Regions from separate parts of the Vibrio sp. Vf1514 genome, predicted to be linked through region 3. Evidence: predicted binding sites of a transcription regulator. Region 3 holds the regulator's gene; each other region holds the start of a gene.
The links. Region 3 encodes CRP, which controls carbon source genes, mostly activating them, when cyclic AMP is high. Its sites were predicted from a motif close to TGTGANNNNNNTCACA; they were not measured.
Positions count from the first base shown of each region.

Region 1 (10,737 bases), 700 kb from region 3:
GAGGGATTTTTACTGCTGGGGTGTTGGACGCATTTATGCTGTCCAACTTTGACCCATTTGAAGAATTTTTTGGCACGTCAGCCGGCGCGCTCAATCTCAGTGCATTTCTGTGCCGTCAGCCCGAGCTGGGCAAGTCGTTTATTGTCGACCTCACCACCGACCCGCAATTCTTTCACCTATTCAGTTACATTCGGCGTAAGCAGTATTTAAACCTCGATTGGGCGCTGGATAGGATTTGTGACTTTCCTTATCGTCTCGACTTAGACATGGGGCGTCAGGTGCTGGGGCAACGAAAAGCGTTTGCCGCGGTCACCTCGACACGCACACTGAGCGATTTCTATTTTCCGATTCTTGGCCCGCAATGGCGCGATGTGCTGATCGCGACTTGCGCAATCCCACGGTTGTACCCGCGGGAAGTGGAGTTAGCGCATCAGCCGTACATCGATGGTGGAGTTTCCGCTTCGATTCCCGTGCAGGAAGCGTGGCGCCGAGAAGCGCGCTTTATCGCGGTCATTCGTACTGAGAGTCTGGATGAAGAACCGGGGGCGCCCGTGCCGTTAGAAACCGACCATGAGCCAGTGCAGTGGTTTCGAGATTCGTTTAACACCATTCAGCACCAGTGGCAAAACAAACTGGTGCAGTGGAAAGAAGATTGGAACAACTTTTTCTCGCAACAGATTGAAAAATCGAAGTTAGCGAAAATGGAGCACAAACATCTTGGCACACTCAACGGCGGTCGCTGGCTGTTTGGCGCCGATGATATTTATCGGTTAAGTCATCTCATTGGCGACAAATTTGATTCGGGCCTCGCCGATATGTTGATGGTTCACTATCAAACCTATTCGCTGACGTGTGACTTTTTGCGAACGCCGCCCGATGACACGTTTATCGTGCAAATCGCGCCCAGTTCGCCGCTCAAATCCAGTTCGCTGCTCAGCAGTGTCGAGGATTTGATGCATGATTATGAATTGGGCCGTGAAGCGGGCATGCGGTTTGTCAGCAGTTATCTGAATGCCAATGAGCTGAAATCACAGCGGCTCAAGCAAGCGGCGGGTCTTTATCCTGATCGCGGGGAATAGCGCACCGTCGTCACCTGTTTCACGTTCATTGCTGTATCACGAAGAAAGGCCCGCCAAGCGGGCCTTTTTGCTGAGTGCGGGTTAAAGGACGGGCAATATACGCATGCAGTTGGTGGAACCTTCCACCTCCATGATGTCCCCTTGTGTGATGATCACCAGATCGCCAAACGACAACAATTTCTTCTCTTTCAGGGCTTCCAATGCCGCTTGCGCGACTTCAAAGCCCGTGCCGCTTTTGCTGTCGAAGTAAAAAGGCATCACACCACGATACAGCGCGCAGCGGTTGAGCGTTGCTTCATTGCGAGACATCGCAAAGATTGGCAGCACGGAATTTAAGCGTGAGGTCATCAGAGCCGTGCGACCGGATTCGGTCAGTGTGACCATCGCTTTGACGCCTTCCAAGTGGTTGGCCGCGTAAATGGTCGACATGGCCACCGTTTCTTCTGCAGTCGTGAAAGAGCGGTCAATGCGGTAGTTCTGCTGATTGGATTCAATCATTTTCTCCGCGCCGATGCACACTTCAGCCATCGCTTTCACTGTTTCGACCGGGTATTTCCCTGCAGCCGTTTCACCGGACAGCATGACCGCATCGGTGCCATCGAGTACGGCGTTGGCAACGTCCATCACTTCGGCCCGTGTTGGCATCGGGTTCGTGATCATCGATTCCATCATCTGAGTGGCGGTGATCACCACGCGGTTGAGCGCTTTAGCGCGATGAATCAGCTTTTTCTGCACCCCAATCAATTCGGGGTCACCGATTTCCACCCCAAGGTCACCGCGAGCGACCATGATCACGTCGGATGCGCGCACGATGTCATCAATATTTTCATCACTGGCGACGGTTTCGGCACGTTCCACTTTCGCGACCAGACGCGCCTCAAGGCCGGCATCACGCGCCAGACGGCGAGCGTAGTCCATGTCCGCCCCATTGCGAGGGAATGACACGGCAAGGTAATCTACTTTGATGTCTGCTGCGAGTTGAATGTCGCGCTTGTCTTTTTCTGTCAGCGCGTCGGCAGATAACCCGCCGCCTTTTTTGTTGATGCCTTTGTTGTTCGACAGCGGGCCGCCCACTAGGACGGTGGTGTGCACTTTGCTGCCTTCAACCGCGACTACCAGCAACTGCACGCGGCCATCGTCGAGCAGCAGAATGTCTTCACGTTGCACATCTTTGGGCAGGTTTTTGTAGTCAATGCCTACTGCATCTTGATCCCCTTCGCCGGGTGCGAGATCCGCATCCAGCACAAAACGTTCACCTTCAACCAGTTCAATTTTGCCTTCTTTAAACGTCGAAACGCGGATTTTCGGCCCTTGCAGGTCGCCCAAAATCGCCACGTGGCGACCCAATTTGGCGGCAATTTCGCGGACTTTTTGCGCGCGAATTTTATGATCTTCGGCCGAACCGTGTGAGAAGTTCATCCGTACGACGTTTGCTCCGGCGCGAATGATCGCTTCCAGATTTTCTCCTTTGTCTGTTGAAGGCCCTAAAGTGGTGACAATTTTCGTTCTTCGTAATGCTGAGGTCATTCTGATCTCCTGAAATGATCGGACAGAGGAAGTAAAACGTTTTAAGTATATGCAAGATATTTGAAGAGTTTGGGAGCTCTGAACGATATTTACGCTTTGCAACAAGATAATTAATGACGAAAAATAACCGCTGAGCTCGCATTCAATCAGGGAATCAATGGATGACTATTTGACTGAAAACACAAAGTTCCGAGTATATGCGTGATGCCTGTCACGGCTATTCACCAAATGACTTCACAATTACTTCGCAAAGTAAAAAAATTGGCAGGTTACTGAATTCTGGAGCGCCCCATGTACATGGCTCAACCAGGCCATATTGATCACATCAAACAGGTCAATGCTGGCCGTGTATATAAACTCATCGACCAAAAAGGTCCTATATCACGCATCGATCTGTCGAAAGAGAGTGAACTTGCGCCAGCAAGTATCACCAAAATCACCCGCGAATTGATTGAAGCGCACCTGATACACGAAACCACCGTTCAAGAAGCCATCAGCCGTGGTCGTCCTGCGGTGGGGCTACAAACTAACAACGAAGGTTGGCAATTTCTTTCCATGCGTCTCGGACGTGGCTACCTGACCATCGCGCTCCATGAGTTAGGCGGCGATGTCCTGATCGACACCAAAATTGATATTCATGAAATCGATCAAGATGACGTGCTGCAACGGCTATTGTTTGAAATTGATGAATTTTTCCAAACCTATGCTGAGCAACTGGGTCGCGTGACCAGCATTGCGATTACGTTGCCGGGTTTGGTCAACTCCGATCAAGGCATCGTGCTGCAAATGCCGCATTACAATGTGGAAAATTTGGCATTGGGGCCAGAGATTTACAAAGCAACCGGTTTGCCAGTGTTTGTGGCCAACGATACGCGCGCTTGGGCATTGGCGGAGAAGCTGTTTGGTCATTCGCAAGATGTCGATAACTCGGTTTTGATTTCAATTCACCACGGTTTGGGTGCGGGGATCATTCTTGATGGTCGTGTGCTGCAAGGGCGTCATGGCAATATCGGTGAGCTGGGCCACATTCAGATTGATCCGCAGGGCAAACGCTGCCATTGCGGCAATATTGGCTGTTTGGAAACCGTGGCCAGTTCACAAGCGATTCGTGAGCAAGTGGCAGAACGTATTGCCGCTGGTGAAGCGTCATCGCTGAGCGAAAAAGCGCACGATGACATCACGATTGAAGACATTTGTGCCGCGGCCGCTGAAGGCGATCCGCTTGCGGTCGATGTGGTGGAAACCTTGGGCCGTTATCTCGGTTCGGCTATCGCGATTGTGATTAACCTGTTCAACCCGGAAAAAGTGCTGATTGGTGGCGTCATCAATCAGGCGAAAAACGTGCTGTATCCTGCGATTCAGCGCTGCATCGAAGAGCAAAGCTTGCCGGTTTATCATCAAGATTTGCAACTGGTGGAATCCCGCTTTTATAAGCAAGCGACCATGCCGGGCGCCGCGTTGATCAAACAAGCCTTGTATGATGGTTTATTATTGATGAAAGTGGTGGAAGGATAAGTTTTTCTTCGTTTTTTCCTTTCCCCGGTTTACATTTGCCGTTCAGGTTACATTTACCAGCCACAAATATAGCTATACTGTGTAGCTATAACAGTGCGTCTCTACTTCTTCTTGGGATTTTGTATGTCGGGTATCTTAAATACGGTCGATCAGCGTACCAATCTGGTGGGGGAAAACCGCCTCGAACTGTTGCTATTTAGTTTAAATAGCCGCCAAATTTTTGCTATCAACGTCTTTAAGGTTCGGGAAGTCATCAAAATGCCGAAAACCACCAAAATGCCGGGGTCGCACCCGAACATTACTGGTGTGGCATCGCTACGTGGTGACCCGGTGCCGATCATCGATTTGCGCCGCGCGATCGGGTTTCCACCGTCGCGTCTGGAAAACCCAGAGCAAAATCTAATCATCACCGAATACAACCGTACCGTGCAGGGCTTTCTGGTCGGGCAGGTGCGTAACATCATCAACACGGCATGGACCGAAATTCAGCCGCCACCCAAATCGGCCGGTCGCGCTAACTACCTGACCGCGATTACGCACATTAAAGAGCAAGATCAGACTCAAATTGTTGAGATCATCGACGTTGAAAAAGTGCTGGCCGAGATCATCGACTACGACGTATCGATCTCAGAAGAGGTGCTGGATCCGGCGCTGGTGGATGAAATGGTTGGTCGCAACATTTTGATCGTCGATGATTCCTCAACGGCACGTAATCAGGTCAAAGGCACGCTGTCACAACTGGGATTGAACATCATCGAATGTCGCGATGGTCTGGAAGCGTTGAAGCTACTCAAAAGCTGGTGTGATAAAGGCAAAGACATCAACAAAGAGCTGCTGATGATGATCACTGATGCCGAAATGCCGGAAATGGATGGTTATAAACTGACGCATGAAGTACGCAGCGATCCGCGCATGGCAGACCTGTTTATTACCCTCAATACGTCTCTGAGTGGCAGCTTTAACGAAGCCATGGTGCAGAAGGTTGGCTGTAACCGGTTTATCTCCAAGTTCCAGCCGGACCGATTGGTGGAAGCGGTGCAAGATCGCATGCGCGAAATTCTCTAATCGCAGCCCATACATTTCAATTCGAAAGCGCTGAATGGTCAGCGCTTTTTTTGTCGGTGAAGCCAACGCAGCGCGCAACGTTAATGAAAATCCCGCGACTGAGTGTGTAGCTGTTGGAGCTTTGGCGTCAGGTCGATAAGCCGCCCAGCAATGACGTGAATCACGCTGCCTTCGCGTTCCAAAATCCCTTTCACCATCAGCATTTTGGCACTGATATAGGCGCTTTTTTGCGCCCGCGCAGTGGCCTGCCATACCACCACATTGATGTTGCCAGTATCATCTTCCAGCGTGAAAAAGGTCACGCCCGCCGCCGTGCCAGGGGATTGGCGTCCGGTGACGATTCCTGCCACGGTGACCAGCGATTTGTGCGGCAACTGCGCCAAATCGCGCATGCGGCTAAAACGCCCCAGCTCGCCGGCGGTATCGAGCAAGGTCACGGGATGCTGGGTGAGCGACAAACCGAGCGAAGCGTAGTCTTCGATCAAGGTATCCATATCACTCGGTTGTTGATACAGCGCCGGCGCCGCTTCGTCGAGTTGCTCAAACAGCGGCAAATCGGAGAGCGAATCCATCATCGACCAGCGGGTTGCATAGCGATTATGCGCAAAGCTGTGCAGCGCGTTGGCTGATGCCAGTGATTCCATGTCCTTTTGGGTGAGCCCGCAACGTTTCAGCTGCGCCGGGTGATGAAACCCTTGCGCCGGACGCGCGTTCAGCAGCAATTGCGCACCTTGTTCGCTGAAGCCTTTCACCTGCCTCAGGCCAAGACGCATCGCCTGTTGCTGTTCATGCTCCACCACCTGATGATCCCACTGCGAGGCGTTCACGCACACCGGCAGCACCTTGATGCCGTGGCGCTGCGCGTCCTGCACCAGTTGTGAAGCGCTGTAAAACCCCATCGGCAGGCTATTGAGCAGCGCGGTATAAAATGCTTCCGGATAGTAGTATTTCAGCCACGCCGAGCAGTACGCCAACACGGCAAATGAGGCGGAATGACTTTCCGGAAAACCGTATTCGCCAAAGCCGCAGATTTGATCATAAATCCGCTCGGCAAACGCCAGCTCATAACCTCGCGCCAGCATGCCGTTGATCAGCTTGGTGCGAAATTTCGCCAGCTCGCCAGTTTTCTTCCATGACGCCATGGCGCGGCGTAATTGGTCAGCTTCACCGCCCGAAAATCCGGCGGCGACCATGGCAATTTTGATCACTTGCTCTTGGAAAATCGGTACGCCCATGGTGCGTTGGAGCACCGCTTCCACCTCTTTTGACGGGTAGGTGACGTCTTCAATGCCATCGCGCCGTTTGAGAAACGGGTGCACCATGTCACCTTGAATCGGCCCGGGGCGCACAATCGCAATCTGAATCACCAAATCGTAATAGCAGCGCGGTTTCAGGCGCGGCAGCATACTCATCTGAGCGCGCGATTCAATCTGAAACACGCCAATGGTGTCGGCGCGCTGAATCATGCCATACACGTTGGCATCATCCTGCAGGCGAGTGATGTCGGCAATGCTGAGTTTGCGCTGATGGTGCTGCTCAATGCAGGTAAAGCACTTGCGAATCGCGGTTAACATGCCAAGCGCCAACACATCGACTTTAAACAGCCCGAGACTCTCCAAATCGTCCTTATCCCACTGAATAATGGTGCGTTCCGGCATGGCGGCGTTTTCAACCGGCACCAGTTCGTACAGCGGGCCGGAGGAAATCACGAAACCACCGACGTGCTGCGATAAATGACGTGGAAAGCCGATCAGCTCGTTGACCAGTTCAATAAACTGCTGTCCTTTGAGCGACTGCGGTTCCAAGCCCAGTTCAGTGAGCTGCGCTTGCCAGCCCAAACCGCGATCGCGACGGTTAACGTTCTTGATGAAAAAATCGAGTTGCGCTTCATGAATGCCGAGCGCCTTCCCCACATCGCGCACGGCACTTTTAAAGCGATAGCTGATCACCGTCGCCGCCAAAGCTGCTCGCTCACGGCCATATTTGCGATACAGATACTGAATCACCTCTTCGCGCCGCTCGTGTTCAAAATCGACATCAATATCCGGCGGCTCTTGGCGCTCTTTACTGATGAAGCGCTCAAACAGCACGCTGATCTGGCGGGGGTCCACCGAGGTGATTTCGAGGCAATAACACACCACGGAATTAGCCGCCGAACCGCGCCCTTGATAAAGAATGCCGCTGCGTTTGGCGAACATCACAATGTCGTGAATGGTGAGAAAGTAGTAGGGGAGATCAAGCTCGTCAATCAGCGTTAGCTCTTTTTCAATTGTGGCGTTGATGTCGGCGGGCACGCCGTGCGGAAAGCGCAGCGCTTTGCCTTGCTCAACGAGCTGGCGCAGGTAGGCCATCGGCGTGTGGCCATCGGGCACCAACTCACTGGGGTAGCGGTAGTGAAGCGAACCCAACTGGAATTCGCAGCGTTCAGCAATGCGCACACTCTCTTGGAGCCATTCGGGCGGAAACAGTTTACTCAGCTTGGCCTGACTGCGCAGCGCACGCTCGGTATTGCTCACCAAATGAGCCTGAATATGTTCAACCGGCTGGCCGCGTTGAATGGCGGTCAGAATGTGCTGCAGGGGCAGGCGGGTCGCGTTGTGCATCAGCACGCCGCCGCACGCGGTTATGGGGAGATCGAATGCTTGTGCCAGCGTGCGGCAATGGTCGAGGTAAGCGTTGTCTTGCGGCCCAAGGTGGCGTTGTACACCCAGCCATAATCGGTGGGGATGATGCTGAGTCAGCCATTGTCCCCAGTGTTTGTCACGTTCGGTGTGGCTCGGCAACCAAATCACCAAGCAGTGGCGCGCCGACATCACATCCCATTCCGATAGTTTGTATTGGCCTTTCTCACTGCGCCGCCGAGCATTGGTGATGATGCGGCACAGTTCGGCATACGCGTCCTGATTCGGGCACAGCAACACAAAGCGGCACTCGTCATTGAGCTGAAACAGGCTGCCGACAATCTGCTTGATGCCCAGTTGCTGTTGTTTTATGGCGGTGTGGGCGCGAACCACGCCAGCCAGTGAGCACTCATCGGTAATCGCAATGGCGTGATAGCGCAGAAAATCAGCCTGAATGACCAACTCTTCGGGATGAGATGCGCCGGTCAGAAACGAGAAATTACTCTGACAGAACAGTTCTGCATAAACCATGATTGCCTCAGCTGAATTGGCCGTGAATAAACCATTGCTGCTCGGGAGTGCGAAACACCCACAGCCAGCGCCCTTGCTCGGTGCGAGCGATAAAATAATCACGAATCATATTGTGACCGTCCCACCAACCGGTCGCGATGCGCTCCGGGCCATGAATCAACGAGACCGCTTCGCACAGCGGCTGCGGCTCAGGTAACAGCAGGCTGGGGCGCAATTCGGCGCGCCGTAGTGGCTTGGTTGTTGTCGTGGTTGGATGCACATTGGGATGAGCATTGGGATGGACATAGCGACTGCGCTTTTCCGGCCTTGGATCATCACTCAGTTGTAGCTTGTGCACGTGTGATGGGCCGAGTTTGGCTTGCAAAAGCGTGATCAGTTCTAACGGGCTTTGCTGGCCTTTGATGCCCGAGAAAAAATCTTCGGCAGTCTGCTCGGCAAGGCCCCCCCGTACCACGTGCAACGTCAGGCTGACGACCGGATGTTCCAGCAGCAGTGATTCCATGCTCAAGCGGCACAACTGCGCCCATTTTTCCGCCTGATAATCGCCGCGTGCGGAGGTGAACGTCACGCTGTGCTGAATTTTGTCACGCTGCGTCAGCGTGAGTTTCAGCTCGAACGCGACCTGATTGCGTAGCGTCAGAAACAGCTCCAACCGTGTGAGCAGGCGGCGCAGCGGCTTTTCCAGCCACTGCACGTTGTCGATTTCATACAGCAGTTCCAGATGGCTGTGAAACGCTTCCGGTGGATGATAAAAACTGACCGGGTGTTTGAATTGTCCCAGCAGCCGGCCAACATAGTTGACTAAATCGATGTCAAAGCGGCGCGCGATCTCCTGCATCGGCAGCGCGAGCAAGCTATCGATGTCTCGAATGCCGACGCGCGCCAGTTTATCAGTGTGTTTGCTCTCTAGTTCGGTGGCGGTCAGTGGAAAGCGGCCGACCTTTTGGCGCAAGATGGTCGTATCCGCTTCAATCAGATTGGTGCCACTTTTGGCGAGCAACATGGCGCTCAACGGTGAGAAACCACACCCGTAGTGGTAACGCACGCCGCGTTGATCTAGATGATGGCGGAGCGTGCGCCAATAAGCGGTTAGCCCACCATAGAGCGACAGCATATTGGTGGCGCGCAGCAAGAGCCCCTGCGGTGGATACAGGACGATATCGGAAGTGACCAAATAGAGCCACTGCGCAATTTCTTCCACCGCGCGTTGCTCAATCTCGGTATCGTAAGGGTGCACTTGCAGCCCCGCGCACAATGCGGCCGCGCTGCCAAGCCCCATGCCCAGCGTGATGCCTTGGTTGAAAGCCAGTTCGTTGGCTTGCACCACTTGATGGACGCGCCCATCGACAATCACCACCGGAGCTGCTGGCTCCGTTTCTGCCGCCGGCGCAAACACGGTATCGAGTTGCAGCGCAGGAAAATGAAGATAGATCCACAGCGTCATCATCAGCCTTGCTTGCGCAGCGGAAACGGCACCACCACCGACGTGGGTCGGGGCAATGTGAGCGCTTGCCAGCGCTCAGCCATCGAGACTGAGAAAGCGCCCAATGGCCAGCCGCCACGACGTTTGGGAACACGCACTTCCACGCCTTGAGGGTGGGCGCTCAGGACGAGTGTCATGGTTACGGGCAAAGAAAACAGGCTGTCTTGCCGCGAGCGGAACAGGAACTGCAAACAGTCACCAGTTTCACACGCCACTTGCAGACGGCGCGCGTGATGCACTTCCAGTTTGTCCTGCCACAACAGCACTTGGCTGCAAGCGCCGCTGCGCGCACATTGTTCGGCTGACCATAACGCTTCCTTGGTAGTTTGCGGGGTGAGAATCAACACGTTATCGAGATGGATTCCAGCGTGTTGCAGGCTTTCTGCGTGCACTTGCCCCGGCGGATTGATCAGCACCGTCAGGCGCTCATGATGCTGCTGCAGGTAAGGAAACAGCAGGCGCAGTTCACCGATGCCGCAGGCCGACTGAATATCAATCACGCCGTGTGCTGGAAAACCGCCAGCCAACTGGTGGTCGAGTTCGGCAAAGCCTGTGGCATGAGAAGGCGGCTCGCACGGCGTGTCGGAGCCTTGCCATAACCAGTGTTTGTTTTTGAGGTGTTCGATCAGTTCATACATAACAATCTACCTGTATATTTGTACAGTATATTTCGTTATGTTGAACATTCAAGAGAAAAGTCGCGGGGCAGAAAGTACAAAGCCCTGCTGATTGAGCAAGGCTTTGAATTCAATACGAGTTTTGGGTTTATTTTTTTGGCTGCGCGTCGATGCACTGACCGTTGACCGCTTGCCCTTCTGGCGCCATCAGATAGACGTACAGCGGCATGATATCCAGCGGCGTTTTCAGTAATTCAGCATCTTCTGCCGGGAACGCTTTGGCGCGCATGCCCGTGCGG
Region 1 is NZ_CP197267.1:2,160,123-2,170,859, reverse strand. It holds gene ACS18Q_RS09955 (patatin-like phospholipase family protein) at 1-1,079, shown strand, start outside; gene pyk (pyruvate kinase) at 1,161-2,606, opposite strand; gene mlc (sugar metabolism global transcriptional regulator Mlc) at 2,898-4,121, shown strand; gene ACS18Q_RS09940 (chemotaxis protein CheV) at 4,245-5,186, shown strand; gene ACS18Q_RS09935 (error-prone DNA polymerase) at 5,267-8,338, opposite strand; gene ACS18Q_RS09930 (Y-family DNA polymerase) at 8,346-9,782, opposite strand; gene imuA (translesion DNA synthesis-associated protein ImuA) at 9,785-10,459, opposite strand; gene ACS18Q_RS09920 (YciK family oxidoreductase) at 10,587-10,737, opposite strand, start outside.
Region 1: mlc (sugar metabolism global transcriptional regulator Mlc) is a predicted target of CRP. The motif match lies at 2,807-2,822, and genes of this name have one in related genera.

Region 2 (10,737 bases), on a different replicon from region 3:
TATTGGGTTGCTGCAAAGCGTGCGGGAAATCCCGGGCTTTTTGTCGTTTACCGCGGTGTTTGTGCTGTTGTTTATTCGTGAGCAACGCTTCTTGGTGCTTGCGCTGGGTATGCTCACGATTGGCACGGCGATCACCGGCTTTTTCCCCTCATTGGTTGGCTTGCTGCTCACCACGCTGTTGATGTCGACGGGGTTTCACTACTTTGAAACGCTCAAGCAATCTTTGTCATTGCAATGGCTGAAAAAAGAGGAAGCGCCGGAGATGCTGGGCAAGCTGATCTCCGTGGGGGCTTTGGCATCGTTGCTGACGTATGGCGCGCTGTGGGTCATGCTGGAGCAATTGCATCTCAGTTTTCAATGGGTTTACGGCATCTCAGGGGGCGTGGCGTTCGCGCTGGTGGTCTTGCTGGCGTTTGCGTTTCCAGAGTTCAAATCAGAAACACCGCAAAATAAGAAACTGGTGCTGAGAAAGCGTTACTGGCTTTACTATGCGTTGACCTTCATGAGTGGGGCTCGCCGCCAGATTTTCACGGTTTTTGCTGGGTTTCTGATGGTAGAAAAGTTTGGCTATTCAGCGGCCGACATCACCTTACTGTTTCTGATTAACTACGTATTCAACTTCCTGTTTGCCAAACGCATTGGCCGTTTCATTGGCGTGGTGGGCGAGCGCAAAGCATTGATGTTTGAGTATGTGGGGCTGATTTTTGTGTTTGTTGGTTACGGTTTGGTGACTGATGCCCATTGGGCTGCCGGACTGTATGTGGTCGATCATCTATTTTTTGCCTTGGCGTTGGCGATCAAAACCTACTTCCAAAAGATTGCCGATCCGGCTGATATGGCCTCGACCGCGGGCGTGGCGTTTACCATCAACCACATTGCGGCGGTGGTGATCCCCGTGAGTTTTGGTCTGCTTTGGTTGGTATCACCTGCTGCGGTGTTTTATATCGGGGCGGGTATGGCGGGCGTGTCGCTGCTGCTGTCGCTCAACATTCCAAGGCAACCTGAAGAGGGCAATGAAGTGCGCGTGTTGCGCTGGAGTTGAAGCCTCGCTCAATCAAAAACCGCCGAAGTTCGGCGGTTTTTTTTGTCAGGACTAATGATCCAGATACAGGTAGTTTTGCCAGCTTTTCATGCGAATTAACACTTTGCGCATGACGGAGATGTGCTCAAAGGTATCCGAGTAAACGGCAATTTCTGCGTTGGTGCCGAGTGGGAGATGGTATTCACTCATGTCATCGGTGATGCGCAGTTTCACCAAGACGCGCCCCTGCGTATTGAGTGCTTGTGTCCCTAGGAGTGAACCGCGGGCCTGAATCTGGCCTTCTGCGATGGCCGGAATCACTTCGACCACTTCCCCTTTGAACACTTTGCCCGGTAGTGCGCGGAACAAAAACTCTGCGTCAAACCCCGGGTACAAGCGTTGCAGCGAGTTTTGGCGGAAAGCGCCGACGTAGAACTTTTCTTCGGTATGAATGAAGGTCATCACCGGTGCCAATGGCAGCGGTACTGCCATCATGCCCGGGCGCAGCGCCAGTTGGGTCACATAGCCATCGGTTGGGGCACGAACCACGGTTTCGCTCAGATTAAACTCCGCTTGAACTAACTCTGCTCGAATGCGCGCGACGGTGGTGTTTTCCCCATCAATTTGCGATTCAAATGCCAGCTTGGCTTCGTTTTCAAATGCTTGAGCCGCCTCATAACCGGCTTGCGCCCCTTTGTACGCTTGGCGGGTGGTGTCGACTTGTTGCGCGGTAAATGCGCCGCGTTTAAAGCCCTTTTCGTAACGTGCGAACTCGCGCTGCGCTTTATCGCGTTCAGCCTGCGCTTTGACCGTGGCTGCGGTGGCTTGTTTGTATTCCGCTTCCAATCTCAACACATCTTGTTCTGCGGCGGCGAGTGCTGATTGTTTCTGAATGACCGCGGCTTCAAACGGAATGGGATCGATTTTGAACAAAATGTCGCCTTTGCGCAGTGGTGTATTGGGTTCCACGTCAACCTCAATCACTTTGCCGCGCACACTCGAAACAATCGGCGTGGTGTTGTACACCTGACCGCCAATGGCGGTGAAAGGGTGGTTGTAGTTCATCAGTAAAATCAGGGTGCCGATCAACACCACACCACCGAGTACCGCTGTGGGGACAGTCCATTTGTTGAGGGGAATCTTAAAAATTTTAAAGATCGCCACACACAGGGCGGTGTAGGTCAAAATGAGTAACAGATCCATCAGCGTTGCTCCTCATTGGGTTCGGCTTTGGCGGCTGTTGGCGCGGATTGTTTGAGCGCTGCCACTTCGGCTTTGAGCGTGTTGATTTCATCAATCAGTTCATCAACGCGGTGATGAATGTCGTGCTGCTCTTCTTGTAATTGGGCAAACCCCCAGCCGCGGTCTTTGCGCCATAACGTGGCCCAAATCCATAAGAACGGCCATAACACGTGCAGCGTGAACAGGCTTACCCAGCCGGACACATGAATGGCGTCTTGGTGGGGATGGCCTCGTTCTTTGGCGATCTCATACGGAATGTCATGAATGACAATGATGCTGTAGAAGATAACCAAGGCAACAAAGATCAATAACCCGAGGGCAAAATAATCTAAAAACATGGTGAAGTCCTTGTAACCAAGTGAAGTGATTTGGCGTTAGTTTTTACATAACGCTTTATTTATATTAAACAAGTTTCCATTACTCATCGGAATATAATGCACTTGAGGAGAGGAGATTGGCCGTGATTTTGGCCGTGGATCACGTTTTGTGGCGCGGCACATTAAAGCAGCACATTAAGGCTGTGCTGCTCTTGATAAGGGACGAAGGGTTATTCGGTACAGACCTGATTGCGGCCGTTGGCTTTGGCTCGGTAGAGCGCTTTATCGGCGCGGTAGAAGGTGCGCTGCGTATTTTCGCCATCGCGATGCAGTGTGACGCCCACACTCACGGTGAGGCCGCGTTCGCCGAGAATGTCTTGCCAATCGAATTGGTAGATACGCTCACGGAAGGCGTCGGCGTGCGTTGCGGCTTGCTCGAGCGTGGCATGTTCTAAAATCACCAAGAACTCTTCACCGCCAAAGCGAACGCAGGACGTGCCGCGAAAACGGAAGTAGCGGGCAATCTCGTTGGACACATTGACGATCGCTTTGTCCCCCACCAGATGGCTTAGTTCATCGTTGATGGATTTAAAGTGGTCGATGTCCACCACCAGAAACGCGAATGATGTTTCATTTAGCAGCAAATCTTTGAGTTTGACATCCAACCAGCGGCGGTTGTGCAGCTTGGTGAGTGGGTCAGTGAACACATCTTGCTGCAACTGAGCCACGGTGTTCTTTTGATTTTCGGTGGTTTCTTTGAGCTCGCGATTTTCCAGCTCCGACAAGATCAGTTTCAATTGCAGCTCAAAGCGTGCCAGCCGGCGTAGCTGAGTTGCACCCAGCTCGCTGATCGGAATTCGTTTCATCAGATCCGATTCAATGCGAAAGCCTTTCTTTTCGTAGTTCAGCGCGGTGCGATACAAGCCTTGGCGTTCACACACATCGCTGAACGCTTCGTACAGATGCTTTTCCAACATCGGCGCGACCAACTTTGGCAAACGCTTTTCGGTCGACTCCAGAATGAAGTTGGAAAAATGCGGCTTGTTGAGCGCGATTAAGCAGTAGGCTTTTTCGATGCGAATCATGTTCGACAGCCAGCTTGAGTGCACATTCCCCAGTGTAAATTGCACGTTGCCTAACATCGACAGCGCTTGTTCTAGCTTGCCTTGTTCACGGTAGAGCTTGGCTTGATAAAGCAGAATTTGCCCGGTCAAGGTTTTGTCGCTGACCAAAATACTCAGCTCTTCGCACTCTTTGATCAAATCGTTGGCCGCGGTAAAGCGGCGCAGGTGCAGATAGCAGGCGAGCATGTAAAGTTTGTAGCGCAGGCGCAGTGAACGACTGGAGATGGCGTGATCGATGCTGTCGATTTTTTGGTAGTAGCGCAGGGCGCGATTGTGATCGCCATACGCGTCACACAAGTTACCCATGCCAAGCACGGCCAGCACGTAATCATCGATGTAGCCTTGTTCGACGGCAATGTTCGACGCTGAAATGTATTCAGTGAGCGCTGCGTTGTAGTCGCCTTGCTCCATCAAGCGTTCGCTGAGGCTGTTTTTCAACGACAGAATCAGTTCATAAGATGTACTGCCCAGCAGCAGTTGCAGCGCCGCGCGCAGCTCTTCGATACTGGTTGACAGTTGGTTCAGTTCGGCGCGGTATTCAGCACTGAACGTGAGGCTGAGCGCTTTTTCTTCCGCGGTTGAAGCCACGTGCTGGCGGACATGATCCCAGAAAATAATCGCTTCTTCACCGGACACGGACGTGGCATCAAGCCCGGCATCTTGAATCTTATTGAGTAGAGCTTCCATACGACTCTTCCTGTGGTGACATCTCTTCGAGTTGTTCGAGGGTAAACGGGAAACTCAGAATACTGTGCAGCGTCACGATGGGCTGTTCGCCGCTCAGCCCTTTGCGTTGCCACGGATAAATCGCGAGCATGTTGAGTAGCGTTTGATAAACCTGCTGGGCTGCGTCGTCTTTTTCGGCCAGCAGCAGTCCCAAACGTTGGCTGCTGAGGCGAGAGAGTAAATCTTGGGAGGCGCACAGCGAATGCACCAGTTCGGTACAGACATCGAGAAAGTGGGCGTCATGGTGCTGAATGACAATCACGGAATGGGTGGCGTGTTGCAGCTCGGCTTTAAACTGCACCATTTGTTCCCACCAATAGGTTTCAGACACCACATTCGACAGGTGCTTTTCCGGATCGTATTCATGTTGCGCGCGAACGCGGTTGATCAGCTTACGGGCGCGTTGTTCCAGTTGGCGCTTTGATGCTCTGGCTTTATCCAAACCGGCACGAATGGTTTGTTCACGTAGCATGGCGGTCGAAAATTGGCGGTATTTGCGAAAGGCGGCCAGCGCTGCGCGAAAATCCCCTTGCTCTTCTGCCACGCGTGATTGTTGGTAGCAAATTTGCGATAGCAACTCGCCATTATCAAACTTGTCGGCAGAGGCTTCGGCGAGTTGCAGCAGCTCGGTCGCGTGATCGAGGTTTTTGCGCAGCAGTTCCAGCCGAGCTCGGCTGATAAATGAGTGGGCTTTCATCCACACTAAATCGTGTTTCACCGCCAACTCGTGCGCGCGCTGGGTGGCTTCTTCCGCATCGCTGAGGCGCTCTAACCCCAGCAGTGCAAGGCCGCGAAAATCCCACACTTCGGCTTGCCAAGTGCGATCGGGATGGCCGCGTAACGCTTCTTCGGCCCCATCAAGTACCGTGAGCATTTCAACGTATTGGTTGAGCAGGTAGAGATCCCATGCCCACAAAATTCGCGCTTTGCCTTCCAGCCAGTGAATGCGCGTGTTATTGGCCACTTTCACCGCGAGCTCGTGAGTCGCACCCGCCAGTTTGTGTTCGTTGGTGATGCGCCACACGTTACCAAGACCAATCAAACATTCGATCAGAATTTCGTTTTCTTCCACCAACGCGGCTTGTTCCAGTGCATTGATCCAGAATTGCTGCGCAGAATAATACTTGGCTTGTCCCCAAAAATGCAGGGCATGTACATGAAGAATTTCCGGCAGGTAATCGTCGGTCTCGAGGCTGTTTTGGTAGGTAAAGGCTTGTTTGATGGTTTTGAGGCCAGCGCGGTAATCCATGTCACACCACAGACAGCGTGACATGATGATCAGCGATTGCAGAATACCGTCAGAAAACTCGATTTGTTTGGCCCGCGTTAAGCATTGCTCCGCCACCGCTAGCACTTGCTGCGGTTCAGACTCGATGCGGTGCCGAAGTTGGTCAATTTCAAGTTTAAGTAGGTACTGGCTTTTATCCAAACTGCATGATCCTTGGCTTTGCGGCTCTGAATGACAGCTTCATTATATGGAGCCGTTCGGTTTTCGCACTCATTACAGCAATAAATTGAGCCGATTGACTAGCTATCGGCACATTTATTGACCTTAGTTCACATTTTTTGTAAGGCAAATCTTTCAAGTGTTTAGGATAAAAGCTCTTTTAATGTTAATGGGTGTTGAGTTAGCCCAAGGTTTTGCGCCGCTGTAAAGCCATGTTTATCCTGATAACACAGATTGTGCCACGCACGGAAAATATCCAGTAATGGTTGTAGCCCGCCCGGGCGCAGTTTTCGACGCGGTTCATTGATGAAGGATTCAAACAGCAGTTGAAACCGTTGCTGATAGAACTCGATTTGACGAATCGAAGCCGATTGCAGCCACTGCTGCGGCTCACCATTGTCGCCGGCCAGGTAGCAAATGCCTTTGTCACCATTCGCTTGGCTGGCAATGGCCCAGCGATCGCGCCACCACCCCATCAGTACGATATTGGTTTTGCTGAACTCGCCCATCGGCTGCCAACCGTGGTCTTCTTCCACGTACATCAAGTCGACGTTGTTGTCGCGAATGCGCGACAGGCACACGCTCAGTGCGGCTGAACGCAACACCGGATCTTGCGGCATGAAAATCGACACCCGTTTGCTTGCTTCGCACATATCCAGCACATGCAAGTAATGAGCGTAGGAGGTGTACGGTGGTCGAATCAACGCCCCTTTGGATGGGTAATGAAACACGGTCAGATTGCCCATCGGATCTTCGACGTTGCCGCGCGCCAGAATGGTTTGATATTTCTGGTCGATGCGTTCACGCAGAATCGGTGACGGATCAGGAACTGGCTGATTGGCTTCTGAAGAGTGTTCACGGGACACAAAACGAGCTGGAAAGCCATACGGATTGTGATCGACGCTGCCCGCAGGCTCTTCTTGCGCTGAGTAATTGACGTGCTGGCACAAAATGTAACCGGTTCGCGCATCGCCGGTTGCAATCCACAACACGCCGTTGTTGCTTTGTGGTTGCAGGGGCATGTAACGGGAGGCGAACTGGAAAGATTCGGCATGGTTGACCCAGCGCGCGTCGATCATCGCCAATTTACGGCGGCATCGACTGGCAACGTGATCGACATGATCGTAGAAGGTTTTGGGATTGATGCTGAGCTTGCGACAGATCTCGCGCACGGAGTAGCCCATAAAGAGCAGGCCGAGCAAGGTCTCTTGAAAGCTGAGTTTCTTGTTGGCACCGGACCATTTGTCCACGAAGGTGGCATGACACTGTTTACAACGATACCGTTGGCGGTCGCCGCTGTAGCCAAAGGCGTGATAGAGGTGCTTGTGGGTATGGACGGACAAGCCAACGTTGGCGCAGTCGTCATTGCGACATGCCGGCAGCCCTTCGCTGTGCAGCTGACGCAGGCGATGAAGTTCGTTGAGCACTTCACGGTTGTTAAGTAAGGGGGGGAAAGCTCCACATTCACGACAAACCATCGATGGACGCTTGGGGTTTGCGCGTTGCAGGACATAACGTTCTGCGTCACTCAGTCCAAAGTTGTCACACGCCAATGTTTTACAAAAGTTGAGTTGCAAACCATCAGCATCCGCCGGTAATTGGTCGTTAGACACGATCGCCCCCTCGGGGTAATTCTGGCAGCCGGCGGTTAAATCCGGCTGCGGAGTGTAAGTCTTCAAATTAGATATTGGTTGCGGTTTCCAGAGCCACTTGCATCATGTCGTGGAATGATTTCTGACGATCTTCTGCGCTCAGTTTCTCGCCACGCAGAATGTGGTCAGATACGGTCAGAATGGTCAGTGCACGTGCGCCGAGGTCGGCGGCAACACCGTAGATACCAGCCGCTTCCATATCAACACCCAAAATGCCAAGGTTTTTCATCTTCTCGAAGATTTCTGGCTCAGGTGTGTAGAACAGATCGGCGGAGAATACATTACCCACTTTGATCGGTACATTTTTCGCACGCGCTTGATTGACTGCGGTTTCCAGCAGATCGTAGTCCGCAATGGCGGCGAAATCGTGGCCGCTGAAACGGATGCGGTTCACTTTCGAGTCCGTAGAGGCACCCATACCGATCACCACGTCCATCAGTTTGACGTCATCGCGTACCGCGCCGCAGCTACCGATACGGATAATGTTTTTCACGCCGTACTCAGCGATCAGTTCGTGAACGTAGATGCTGCACGATGGGATGCCCATGCCGTGGCCCATCACTGACACCTTTTTGCCTTTGTAGGTGCCGGTGTAGCCAAACATATTGCGAACGTCACAAACCTGTTGTACGTCTTCCAGGTAAGTTTCCGCAATGAATTTTGCGCGCAGTGGGTCACCTGGCATCAACACAGTATCCGCAAAATCACCTGGTTGTGCATTAATGTGTGGGGTAGCCATCGTTTCTCTCCAAAGTAGGTCAGTCATCCTATACACCGATACAAATTACGGTTTTTGTTGACTGATGAATCATCTGTTGCGGCAATACTAGCCAGTAACCCCAAGGCTCCTTGAGAGATTTGTCACAAAATGAGTCGGAGAGTGATTGATAAGCTCTATTGATAACTAAATGTGTTGAAAGTGGTAAGGCAATCGATTCGGGAAAACGTTTGATTTATTTGTACAAGAATTTTGTTTGTATAACTCTTGGCGTGTGTGCTATATCTTATACAAAGTTTACGTTTGTATAAGTTGGAGGCCAAGATGGAATCAGCGAGTATTCGTGTTGGGGTCAGTGCTTGTATTCTGGGAGAGAAAGTTCGTTTTGATGCCGGGCACAAGCAAAGTCAGTTCGTCACACAAGAGCTGGCGCCCTATTTTGATTTTGTCTCGGTGTGTCCGGAAGTGGGGATGGGATTGCCCGTGCCGCGCCCGACCATTCGTTTGGTGTCTAACGACGAGCGCATCGCGCTGGTCGAGACCAACAACGTGAGCCGCGATCACACCGATGCGCTGCTGGCGTACTCTGAACACAAAGTGGTGGAACTTGAGCAGCATCAGCTACGCGGTTACATCGTCTGCGCGAAATCGCCCACCTGCGGCATGGAGCGTGTCAAAGTGTATAAACAACATGGTGCTGAAAAAGAGGGCGTGGGGTTGTACACCCAAACCTTAATGCGCGCCATGCCTTGGTTGCCAGTGGAAGAAGACGGCCGTCTGAATGATCCGGTGCTGCGCGAAAACTTCATCACCCGTGTGTTCTGTTTGGATGATTTTTATCGCTGCCTTGGCGATGAACCGAGTGCTGGAAAGGTGGTGGAGTTTCACTCCCGTTATAAATTATCCTTGATGGCGCACCACCCGCTCTCGTATCGAGCGTTGGGCCGTTTGGTCGCCAATGTTAGTCACTATCAGACCGATGAATTTATTCGTGAATATCGCTTGGGGCTGATGCAGGCGCTCAGCCATCGTGCGAGCCGAAAAAACCACACCAACGTGTTGATGCATTTGCAGGGCTACTTTAAGCGCGCGCTCGACCGCCGACAAAAAGCGGAGCTGGCGCAACTGATTCACGATTATCGACGCGGAACGCTGCCTCTACTCGCGCCGCTGACACTCATCAAACACTATTTATCGATGTATCCCGATGCGTACTTGAGCAAACAGCGTTATCTGGATCCACATCCTCAGGAGTTGAAATTACGTTATGGCTTGTGAGCAAACGTTGTACGCCATTCGCGAAGTCTCGGAAATCACTGGCGTCAAACCGGTCACGCTGCGCGCGTGGCAGCGCCGTTACAATCTGGTTCAGCCGCAACGCACCGCGAAAGGCCACCGCCTTTACACCGATGCCGACATTCAGACCATTCGCCAGATCCAAAGCTGGCTATTGAAAGGGGTGTCGATTGGTAAAGTCAGCCAGTTGTTGCAAGGCAGTGGGGGGGACATCGCGAAAAGCCCAGAACTGCATACCGAACTCGAAGAGTGTGAAACACTGTTGAGCGCGTTGGCACAGTTGAATCGCGGTAAAGCCGAGAGTGTGCTGGCGACGGTGATGAAGGAATACCCGCTCAATCACGTGGAACGCCAGTTTCTGCTGCCAGTGGTGGATGCGTTAGACAAAGTCAAAGGGCCGCTGCGGTCGCTGCAAAAAGGGCTGTTTCACAGCATCATGCTCAGCAAGTTATCCAGCATTTTGGAATCGGAAAACAAAGCGGCGCACAAAGGCAAATGCTTGGTGGTCAGCTTTGACCCGACTGGCAGTTTGCTGGCTTGGTTGTGGGCCGTGACGTGGGCCGAGCAAGGCTACAATGTGACGTTTTTAGATGGCGTTGAAGACATGACCGGTTTGGTCGACAACGATGCTTTGGCAGCTTACAACGCGCTGGCGCTGTTTTCTCATCGCGGGTTGGCGGAAAGCCAAATGCAGGCGCAGCAGCGCTTGGCGATGCAATTTGGCGACCGCCTGTTTTTATCGGATGTCCTGCAATCGCTGGTCAATACATAGGAGCACGCAATGAAACTGGTGTGGCTACGGCGCGATCTGCGCTCGGTGGATAACACGGCGCTCAATGAAGCGCTCGCCAGCGATGAAGCGGTGTGCGCGCTGTTTGTGGCGACGCCGACGCAATGGCAACAGCACGATATGGCGCCGATGCAGGCCGATTTCATTCATCGGCGTCTGTTTGCCTTGCAAACCGAGTTGGCGGCGTTGAATGTGCCGCTGCTGTATCGCGAAGTGGCGACGTTTACCGAGGCAGTTGATGCCGTGACCGAAGTGGCGAGCGCGTTACATGCCAATCAGGTCTTGGCCAATCGCGATTATGAACTCAATGAGCAGCAGCGCGATGCACAGGCCGCAGAGCGCCTTCACCAGCAAGGGATTGAATGGCAGTCGTTTGACGATAAATGCGTGATGCCACCGGGGAG
Region 2 is NZ_CP197268.1:82,770-93,506, forward strand. It holds gene ACS18Q_RS15180 (MFS transporter) at 1-1,042, shown strand, start outside; gene ACS18Q_RS15185 (HlyD family secretion protein) at 1,094-2,224, opposite strand; gene ACS18Q_RS15190 (DUF3302 domain-containing protein) at 2,224-2,601, opposite strand; gene ACS18Q_RS15195 (GGDEF domain-containing protein) at 2,811-4,391, opposite strand; gene ACS18Q_RS15200 (hypothetical protein) at 4,372-5,859, opposite strand; gene ACS18Q_RS15205 (IS1 family transposase) at 6,021-7,490, opposite strand; gene deoD (purine-nucleoside phosphorylase) at 7,558-8,268, opposite strand; gene ACS18Q_RS15215 (YbgA family protein) at 8,572-9,525, shown strand; gene ACS18Q_RS15220 (MerR family transcriptional regulator) at 9,515-10,315, shown strand; gene phrB (deoxyribodipyrimidine photo-lyase) at 10,325-10,737, shown strand, end outside.
Region 2: deoD (purine-nucleoside phosphorylase) is a predicted target of CRP. The motif match lies at 8,380-8,395, and genes of this name have one in related genera.

Region 3 (10,737 bases):
AAACGGCACGCTTCCCGATTGCTTTGAGCTGACGGCGTGGACGGAACTACCGGATGGCACGCCGGACGAGATCATGGGCTACCAGCATAAAACTCTGCCTATTGATGCAGTGCAGTTCCACCCGGAATCGATCAAAACCGAACAAGGTCATGAACTGCTGGCCAATTTCCTGCGTCGATAACCTCTCATCCCTGTTCTCCTGTGCGCTACCGCCGAGGATGCGGCAGGGCAGGCTGTACAATTTTTCCGATCGCGATCACTATTCTTAACATTTTCGTCATCAAAATTTCCTTTTTTCTACATTGAAAATTTATTCGCCGCAGATCCTGCCAATCCCTTGCTATGCCTTATTCAGCTAAGGTGCTAACAGGGTTTTTTCAGCCATAATGAAAAAGTGCTTCATAAAAGTATTTACTTGGTGCATAAATAATCATGAGTGGTGAAGATTGTGAGCTGAATCGACTGGCTGAAAGAATAAATCACTATTGAACTAGTTAATAATTTGTAAATACAATGCTGCATCAGCTGATATGCAATACAAAATCTTATTGACGAGGTTTTGTGAAAGGACGGCCTTTCTGCTAGGCATGCGGTATCGAGAAGGAATGTGCAATGACAGTGGAAACTAAAGTAGAACGCGGTTTGTTTGATGAGGTGATGGTGCCTTGTTACAACCCGATGGAATTCATCCCGGTGAAGGGACAGGGCTCACGTGTGTGGGATCAGCAGGGCAACGAGTATATCGATTTTGCCGGTGGCATCGCGGTGAGCTGTTTAGGGCATTGTCACCCTGCGATGGTGAACGCACTGACGGAGCAAGGCAACAAACTGTGGCACCTCAGTAACGTGATGACCAACGAGCCTGCACTGCGTCTGGCAAAGAAACTGACGGAAGTCAGCTTTGCGGAAAAAGTGTTCTTTGCCAACTCAGGCGCGGAAGCGAACGAAGCGGCACTGAAACTGGCACGTCGCTACGCGGCCGATGTGCACGGCCCTGAAAAATCAGAAATCATCGCCTTCAAACAAGGTTTCCACGGCCGTACGTTCTTTACCGTGACTGTGGGTGGCCAAGCGGCTTACTCTGACGGTTTTGGTCCCAAACCGGGGGATGTGACGCATCTGCCCTACAATGATGTGGCAGCGCTGCAAGCACATATGTCTGACCGCACTTGTGCGGTGATGATGGAGCCGCTGCAAGGTGAAGGCGGTATTGTTTCGCCAACACCAGAATTTGTTCAGGCGGTGCGTGAGCTGTGTGACAAACACAATGCGCTGCTGATTTTTGATGAAGTGCAAACCGGGAACGGTCGTACCGGTCACTTCTACGCTTACCAAGGCATTGGCGTGACGCCAGATATCCTGAGCACCGCCAAATCACTGGGCGGCGGTTTCCCAATCGGCGCCATGCTGACCACATCGAAACTGGCAGAGCACATGAAAGTGGGCGTGCATGGTTCGACTTACGGCGGTAACCCGCTGGCTTGTGCGGTCGCAGAAGCTGTCGTGGATGTGGTGAGCAAGCCAGAAACATTGGCGGGCGTCAAAGAGCGTGAAGCGCTGTTCCGTGAAGGTTTGGCGAAAATCAATGCCAAGTACAACCTGTTTGAAGAAATTCGTGGCAAAGGCCTGCTGTTAGGTGCGGCGCTGAACGACGAGTGGCAAGGCCGCGCGCGTGATGTGTTGGTTGCCTGTGGTAAACAAGGGCTGATGCTACTGGTGGCTGGTGCGAACGTGGTTCGTATGACCCCATCCTTGATCATCACCAAAGAAGAAATCGAAGAAGGTTTCGCACGACTAGATAAAGCCATTGCGACCCTAGTTTAAGCGAGCCCGTGCGCCATACCAAACCCATCGGATGGGGGCGGTATGGCGGCGTTACCAGGTCGAAGCATTTAGACCTGTTTGCATCTGGAGGGAGTATTGATGCTAGTTGTTCGCCCTATTGCAATTTCAGACTACGACGCGCTGCACACCTGCGCAGTGGAATCGGGTCATGGATTCACCTCATTGCCGGTTAACGAAGAACTGTTAACCAATCGCATTAAACATTCCGAATACAGCTTTACCAAACCCGACGTCAACCAGCCGGGCGATGAAGGCTACCTGATGGTTGGTTTTGATTCCGACAGCGGTGAAGTCGCCGGGACCACCGGCATCGAAGCGTCCGTGGGCTGGGATATTCCGTTTTACTCATACCACATCAGCACCATTGTGCATGCCTCGCCAAAACTGGGCGTCAACAATGTGGTTAAGTTGCTGACGTTTGGAAACAACTACACCGGTTGTTCGGAAATCTGCACGCTGTTTTTGCGCCCGCCGTTTCGCGAGGGACTCAACGGACGCCTGATGTCGAAATGCCGCTTTCTGATGATGGCCGAGCATCCACATCGATTCTCGCAAACCATTTTTGCGGAGATGCGCGGTGTGTCGGACGAAGATGGTAACTCACCATTTTGGCAATGGTTGCAAGAGCACTTTTTCTCCATTGACTTCACCATGGCGGATTACCTGACCGGCATCGGCAAGAAAGGCTTTATCGCCGACTTGATGCCAAAGTTGCCGATTTACATCAACCTGCTGAGCAAAGAAGCGCAGGCGGTGATTGGTCAGGTGCATGAGAAAACCCGCCCGGCGCTGAAGTTGCTGGAAAAAGAGGGCTTTACCTGTCGTAACTACGTCGACATTTTTGATGCGGGCCCGTCTGTGGAATGCGACCTGCGCAATATTGAATCGGTGCGCGACTCGGTGCGTGCCAAGGTGGAGATCGCCGAGCATTCCAGCTCGCAGGATTTCCTGATGTGTAATACCTCATTTGAACATTTCCGCGCGACGGCGGCGAAAGCAGCCTATAACCGTGAGCGGGGAACCGTGATTATTGCGCCGAACGTGGCAGCCGCGCTGCAAGTCGACCAAGGCGACTTCCTGCGCATCCTAGCGCAATAATCAGCGCACAGTAACGAATTGAAGGACAAGACAATGACTCAGTGGATTGCCGGTCAATGGGTGGCTGGTCAGGGGGAACACCTCACCTCTTTAAGCCCATACAACAACGAAATCGTCTGGCAGGGCGACAGTGCCACGCCCGCTCAGGTTGAAGATGCCGTGAAAGCCGCGCGCACTGCGTTTGTTGCGTGGAAGAAACTGCCATTCGCGGCACGCGAAAAAGTGGTGCTGGCGTTTGCTGAAAAGGTTAAAGCCAACGCCGAAGCCATTGCGGAAGTGATTGCCAAAGAAACTGGCAAACCGATTTGGGAAACGCGCACCGAAGCCGCCGCCATGGCTGGCAAGATTGCCATCTCGATTCGAGCCTACCACGACCGTACCGGTGAAAGCGTGCGTGAAGCGGCAGGCAACCAGATTGTGCTGCGTCATCGTCCGCTGGGCGTGATGGCGGTCTTTGGGCCGTACAATTTCCCGGGCCACCTGCCAAACGGTCACATCGTACCTGCGCTGCTGGCAGGCAACACTGTGGTCTTCAAACCATCGGAACAAACCCCGTGGACGGGGGAAGTGGCGATGAAACTATGGGAAGAAGCGGGCTTGCCGAAAGGCGTGCTGAACTTGGTGCAAGGTGGCAAAGAGACCGGCATTGCACTCGCGCAGTCAAAAGGCATTGATGGTTTGCTATTTACCGGCAGCGCCAATACGGGGCATCTGCTGCACCGTCAGTTCGCAGGACAACCCGGTAAGATGCTGGCACTGGAAATGGGCGGCAACAACCCGATGGTGATCTCCGATCAATATGGTGATTTGGATGCCACCGTGTACACCATCATTCAATCGGCGTTTATCAGCGCCGGTCAACGCTGTACCTGTGCACGCCGCTTGTACGTGCCGCATGGCGACAAGGGCGATACGCTGATCACACGTCTGGTGGAAGCCACTCAGAAGCTGCGCATCGACCAACCTTTTGCAGAGCCTGCACCGTTTATGGGGCCACAAATCTCCAAAGCGGCCGCAGACGTGATTCTCAATGCGCAGGCAAACTTACAGTCGCTGGGCGGTGAAATTTTGTTGGAAGCGCGCGGTCTGCAAGCGGCGTTTGTCACGCCGGGCATCATCGATGTCACGCCGATTGCCGAGCTACCAGATGACGAATACTTTGGCCCGCTGCTACAAGTGGTGCGTTACGAAACGCTGGCCGAGGCGGTTGAATTGGCCAATGACACCCAGTTTGGTCTGTCGGCGGGTCTGGTCACCACTGATGACCGCGAGTGGGAATACTTTGTGGACCACATTCGCGCTGGCATTGTGAACCGCAACCGTCAGCTGACAGGCGCAAGTGGCGATGCGCCATTTGGTGGCCCGGGCGCGTCGGGCAACCTGCGTCCAAGCGCGTTCTACGCGGCGGACTACTGCGCGTATCCGATGGCGTCGATGGAAGGTTCGGCCACTGAATTGCCAGCCACGTTGAGCCCGGGTATCGAACTGTAATTGATGATTTAGCTTACGTCACAGGCTGAAGGCTACCCGGTCCTTCTCGGGCTTCGGATCGGGTAGCCACTTTTTACCAGAACAACAATAAATCGGTATCGTCGCCCCAAGTCGTGAGTAGTCACTTGGGCAATAGAATCCAATCACCCAGGTTGCTTGCAGAGCAGCGCAGACAAGGAGGCGTTATGACGCCAGCAGTTCTTTTTGAATCCCTATGGAATGACTACATTCGACGCCTTTGTCCGTCGGCCGACAAGGTGCATCAACTGCTTCAGGAAGACGAAGTGTTGATCAACGACCACATCGCCCTGCGCACCTTTAATATCGCGCCGTTGGGGCTGGAAACACTGGCTAAACCGTTTCTGGCATTGGGCTACACGCCGTGCGGTGATTACGTGTTTGAAAGCAAAAAGCTGGTGGCAAAACATTTTGAGCATCCAGACCCGCTGCAACCGAAAGTCTTCATCAGTGAACTGAAAGTGGAAGCGTGCTCGCTTGAGCTGCAATCGATTGTGGCGAAGTTGGCGGCGCAAGTGGATGTGACGCAACTTCAGCACGCGGCATTCCTCTACGGTGGCCGCTTGTGGGATCTGAGTTACGCTGATTATCTGCAACTGGCGAAAGAGAGCGAATACGCGGCTTGGTTGGCAGCACATGGTTACGGTGCTAACCACTTTACCGTGAGCGTGAATCAGTTGAAGACGCTGGATGAAGTGAAACAGGTGAACGATCACCTACGCAGCGCAGGCTTCACCATCAATGAATCTGGCGGCGAAGTGAAGGGCTCACCCGACGTGCTGCTGGAGCAGTCATCGACCATGGCGGATAAAGTGCCAGTGAGTTTCCTTGAAGGCAGCGAGATCATTCCGGGGGGCTTTTATGAGTTTGCCAAGCGTTACCCCATGGCCAACGGTGAACTCTACACCGGGTTTGTCGCGGCATCAGCCGATAAGATTTTTGAAAGCACCGACAGCAAATAACCACGGCACGTTGACCGTAATCGACACAAATAAAAAGCCACCGCGAAGGTGGCTTTTCTGTGTAATGCTGTTGCGACGTCGATTAACGAGTGCCGTACACCACGATGGTTTTACCGTGTGCAGAAATCAAGTTCTGCTCTTCCAGCATCTTCAGGATGCGGCCCACGGTTTCACGTGAACAGCCAACGATTTGACCGATCTCTTGACGAGTGATCTTAATCTGCATGCCGTCTGGGTGAGTCATCGCGTCGGGTTGTTTCGCCAAGTTCAGTAGGGTCTGTGCAATACGACCGGTTACGTCTAAGAACGCCAAGTCACCCACTTTTTGGCTGGTCACTTGCAGACGGCGAGCCATCTGACCAGACAGGCGCATCAGGATGTCCGGGTTAACCTGAATCAGCTGACGGAATTTCTTAAATGAAATTTCCGCTACTTCACAAGGAGATTTTGCACGAACCCAGGCAGTACGCTCCTGACCTTCTTCAAACAAGCCAAGCTCACCGATGAAGTCACCTTGGTTGAGGTAAGACAGAATCATCTCCTTACCTTCTTCATCTTTGATCAGTACCGCTACAGAACCTTTGACGATGTAGTACAACGTTTCTGCTTTCTCGCCCGCGTGAATCAGCGTGCTTTTTGAAGGGTACTTATGAATGTGACAATGTGAAAGAAACCACTCTAGTGTTGGGTCGGTTTGAGGTTTACCTAGAACCATAATATCTCACTTCCTCTGCAGGGTACGCTTGCTGCTATCCATATTTTAGCGAAGCCTTATTTTGGATTCTCTAGAATAAGAGGACTTTCTTGTTGCTGCAAGTTATCTTGTGTTTCGGTATGGAATAGTATCCTTTTTCCCAAACGATTTCTTGATTTTAATCGTGTCGGGGGACGGATAAACTACGCAAAATTGTGCACATGATCACGGTATGAAAAGTAATCGACACAGTGACGGTATGATTAGCCAATTTTCCCTGACTCTATCAGCTGTTGCAGGAGCGGTCTGACGATCAGCTCCATGGCAAAGCCCATTTTCCCCCCCGGTACCACAATGGTGTTGTGGCGCGACATGAACGAGCCATCAATCATCGCCAGCAAGTAGGGGTAGTCGACGTTTTTAATGCCGCGCAGGCGAATGACGACAAAGCTTTCATCCAAACTGGGAATGCCTTTCGCATTGAGCGGGTTGGAAGTATCGACGGTGGGGACGCGCTGAAAGTTGATGTGGGTGCGGGAGAATTGCGGCGTGATGTAATTGAGGTAATCGTCCATCGAGCGCACGATCGAATCCATCACCGCTTCTCGAGAATGGCCGCGATCGCGCGTGTCACGCACGTATTTTTGAATCCATTCCAAGTTCACAATCGGCACCATGCCAATCAGAAAATCGACGTGTTGTGCGACGTTGACTTCGCCATCGACCACCCCGCCGTGCAGCCCTTCGTAAAACAGCACATCGGAGTTTTCTGGCAATTGCTGCCAAGGCGTAAAGGTGCCCGGCATCTGATTGTACGGCACGGCTTCGTCAAAGGAGTGAAGATAGCGTCTGACCTGACCGGTGCCTGATTTCCCAAACTGACGGAAGAAGTCTTCCAGCGCGGTAAAGTCGTTGGCTTGCGGCCCAAAATAGCTGATGTGACGACCTTGCTCGCGCGCTTTGCGAATCTCGACGTCCATCTCTGGGCGAGTAAAGCGGTGAAAGCTATCGCCTTCCACCCACGCGGGTTTGATGTCCATCATATTGAACATCTTGCGAAATGCTTCTGAGGTCGTGGTTGTGCCGGCGCCCGACGAACCGGTGACGGCGATAATAGGGTGTTTCGCTGACATGACAAACCTTGTCTCTGAGTCCATAAAATCGGGCTGTTTCAACACAGCCCAAGTCGAATCACTATAGCACGGAAAAGATGACTGTCGTCATCCGTTAGCGTTGATTGACTTTGATATCAACGGTTTCATGTAATTCTGAATAGACGATCACGGCCTCGCCAGACTGCAATTGTGCCTTCACTTGATCGACTTTTTCTTGCAGCGAAATCTCGACTTCGCCGTAATCGGTGCCTTCGCGTAACACGAATTCACGAATCAGACTGTCGAGTGTATCCGGCGCGATTTGCTGCCACGGAACGATCATAAATACCTCTTGCTTTTATGTTCGTGGTTGAATGCCCAAGTATAACGCCTTCGAGGGAAGGCGTCAGTGCCAAGCGAGTCAGTGCAGATCAGATGCTGTCGCGCAGGCTTGCGTAGTAAGCGGGCAGGGATTGTTCGAGCCAGAAGGTCGGTTTGAGTAGCGAGCCACTAAGGAAGCCCACATGGCCGCCTTGATCAAACAAGCGATAATCGATGTTTTCCGGCAGGACAAATTTGGGGATCACGGCATCGGTCATAAATGGATCGTCTTTGGCGTGGATGATTTGCGTGGGCACGCGAATGTCTTTGAGTTTGTGGATGCCTGAGCAGCGCTGATAGTAATCCTGCGCGTCTTTGAATCCGTGCAGGGGCGCGGTGATCAGATCATCAAACTCTTGCAAGCGCGTGACGCGTTTGATGTTGTGATACGACAGCCCCAATTCACCTTTCAGCAACTGATGTTTGCGCAGCGCATTTTGTTTGAGCGACGAGAGCAAATAGGTGCGATAGAGTTTGGAAAACCCGTGTTCGATACGCTCCGAACAGGCGGCGAGATCCAGCGGCGCAGAGACCACGGTTGCGGCACTAACGATGGGATCGTGGTTGAACTCGGCCAGATAGTTGACCAGCATATTGCCGCCGAGCGAAATGCCGACCGCAATCATGGGTTGCGAAGGAAATTGCTCGCGCAAGGTTTCCAAGACAAAACGCGCATCTTGCACTTCACCGGAATGGTACGCGCGCGCCAAATGGTTGGGTTTGCCGCTGCAGCCGCGAAAATGCATCATCACTGATAGCCAGCCGTCGCGAGCAAACGCGTGCATCAAGCCATTGGCATACGGGCTGTAGAAACAGCCTTCCAAGCCGTGAAATAGCACAAACAGCGGCTTATTTTGCGCATCGGCGTGGTGCGGGTCTTCACTCCAAGCGAGATCGAGAAAGTCGCCGTCCGGCGTATCGAGGGTTTGCCACACCGGTTCAAACAGCGCTTTTTTTCGAATGAAACGCGGAAACAGCGTTTGCAAATGCGGGTTTTTCAAGCCGGTTGCGGCCACAAACTGGGTCATAATTCAAACCAATACCGAATGATTGAATGAGTATATACCCAAGTTACCTCAGATGAGTCGATTCGGCGAGTGGCGGTGACATTTTGTGAAGCGCTGCCCCAAATGAGAGGGATAGCCGATGACGAGATTAATAGCTGGGTGGCACGGGCTTCATAAATACGGCCGCCAGATGCTCTGCGCCCAGTTGGCGGCAGTAGCGTAGTGTGAGCGCTTCGCCGTGGCTATTTTCTAAGGTGAGGTGGTTGATGCAGTCGACCAAATCCGCTTGCTGCTGCTTTTCGAGTTGCAGTTCAAATTGCAGCGCTTCGCGGTAGAGCGTATCGGGCAGATGGGTTTTCATCTTACGACGCATCTCGCGGTAACTGTGCAGCAGGGTTTCTGAGCGACTGAGGCAGTCGATCACCTGCTGCCATTCGTTTTCGATCGGCGTGACTTGCTGCTCGTCGAGATATTTGAGCAGGAGCAGCAAGTTGACGTTGCCGTTGAAGTTGTTTTGCAAGCTTAAGCACGCCTCTTTCACCTCGCGCACGCTGTAATACTGCAAACTGAATTGCCATAGTCGTTCCAACGTGAGGGGGATTCTGACGTGCTCGTGGCTCATTGACTGTTGAACTCCTGTTCCATCTCTTCCAAGACTTCCTGCTCTGCCATCCAGTCCATTTCAATGGTTTCGAGTTCGGACTTGGCGTTGGCCTGCGTGGCGAGTACTTGTGTAAGTTTAGCTTTATTTTCTGTGTCATACAGTGAGGCATCGGACAATTGTTCCTCCGCTTCAGCGATCATGGCGTTCAACTTATCCATTTTCGTTTCCAACTGTGTCAGCTTTTTGCGAATTGGCGCAGTCTGCTTACGAAAATCGGCTTCACGGCGTTTTTGCTCTTTCTTCGCCGCAGCGCTGTTGGTGTTGTCTTTGGCCGGGGCTTGCGCTTGCGTCTCTTTGCGCTGCGCTTTTTGCTGATCGGTCAGCCACTTGTAGTAATCGGTTAGGTCACCATCAAATGGTGCCACTTGGTGATCGTGCACGAGGTAAAGATCATCGGTGGTCGCGCGCAGCAGATAGCGGTCGTGACTGACGATCACCATGGCGCCTTCATAGCTTTGCAGCGCAAGCGTGAGCGCTTGACGCATGTCGAGATCCAAGTGGTTGGTCGGTTCGTCGAGCAAGAGCAGGTTCGGCTTTTGCCATACCAGCAGCGCCAGCACCAAACGCGCTTTTTCGCCGCCGGAAAACGGGCCGACTTTATCCAGTGCTTTGTCGCCGTGGAAGCCAAAACTGCCCAGATAGTTACGCAGTTCGAGTTCGTTTTTGTCAGGCGCAATCTGCATCATGTGTTGCAGCGGCGTCTCTTCCGGATGCAGCGTTTCCAACTGATGCTGGGCAAAGTAACCAATTTTTACGCCTTGCGAATAGGTGAAATCGCCGCCTTGCTGTTTCAGTTCACCGGACAGCAGTTTGATCAGCGTGGATTTACCCGCGCCGTTTCGACCCAGCAAACCGATGCGGCTGCCCGGTACCAGATTGAGGCGAATTTTTTCTAGAATCAGGCGCTCGCCGTAGCCTGCGCTGACATCATCCATCATCAAAATGGGGTTCGGCAGTGCCGATGGCTCACGAAACTCAAAGCTGAAGGGGTTATCAAACTGCGCTGGCAGCACTTTCTCCATGCGTTCCAGGGCTTTGATGCGGCTCTGCGCTTGGCGGGCTTTGGACGCTTTGTAACGGAAGCGGTCGATGTAGCTTTGCATGTGCGACATCTGCTTTTGTTGCTTCTGGAACATGGCTTGCTGTTGCAGCATCTTCTGCGCGCGTTGGGTTTCAAACGATGAGTAGTTGCCGGTGTATTCGTTGAGTTTTTCGTTCTCGATGTGAATGATGCGACCGACGATCGGATCGAGGAAGTCGCGGTCATGCGAGATGAGGATCAGCGTGCCCGGATAGCTCTGCAGCCAGCGTTCAAGCCACATCACGGCGTCCAAATCCAAGTGGTTGGTCGGTTCATCCAGCAGCAGTAAATCGGAGCGACAGATCAGCGCTTGTGCGAGGTTGAGTCGCATTCGCCACCCACCGGAGAACTGAGTCAGACTCCAGCTCATCTGCTCTTGAGAAAAGCCCAGACCATCGAGCA
Region 3 is NZ_CP197267.1:2,861,215-2,871,951, reverse strand. It holds gene ACS18Q_RS13355 (aminodeoxychorismate/anthranilate synthase component II) at 1-181, shown strand, start outside; gene ACS18Q_RS13350 (aspartate aminotransferase family protein) at 613-1,824, shown strand; gene astA (arginine N-succinyltransferase) at 1,924-2,943, shown strand; gene astD (succinylglutamate-semialdehyde dehydrogenase) at 2,977-4,434, shown strand; gene ACS18Q_RS13335 (DUF1338 domain-containing protein) at 4,620-5,414, shown strand; gene crp (cAMP-activated global transcriptional regulator CRP) at 5,497-6,129, opposite strand; gene ACS18Q_RS13325 (phosphoribulokinase) at 6,372-7,241, opposite strand; gene ACS18Q_RS13320 (YheU family protein) at 7,336-7,545, opposite strand; gene ACS18Q_RS13315 (hydrolase) at 7,634-8,611, opposite strand; gene ACS18Q_RS13310 (TIGR02444 family protein) at 8,739-9,212, opposite strand; gene ACS18Q_RS13305 (ABC transporter ATP-binding protein) at 9,209-10,737, opposite strand, start outside.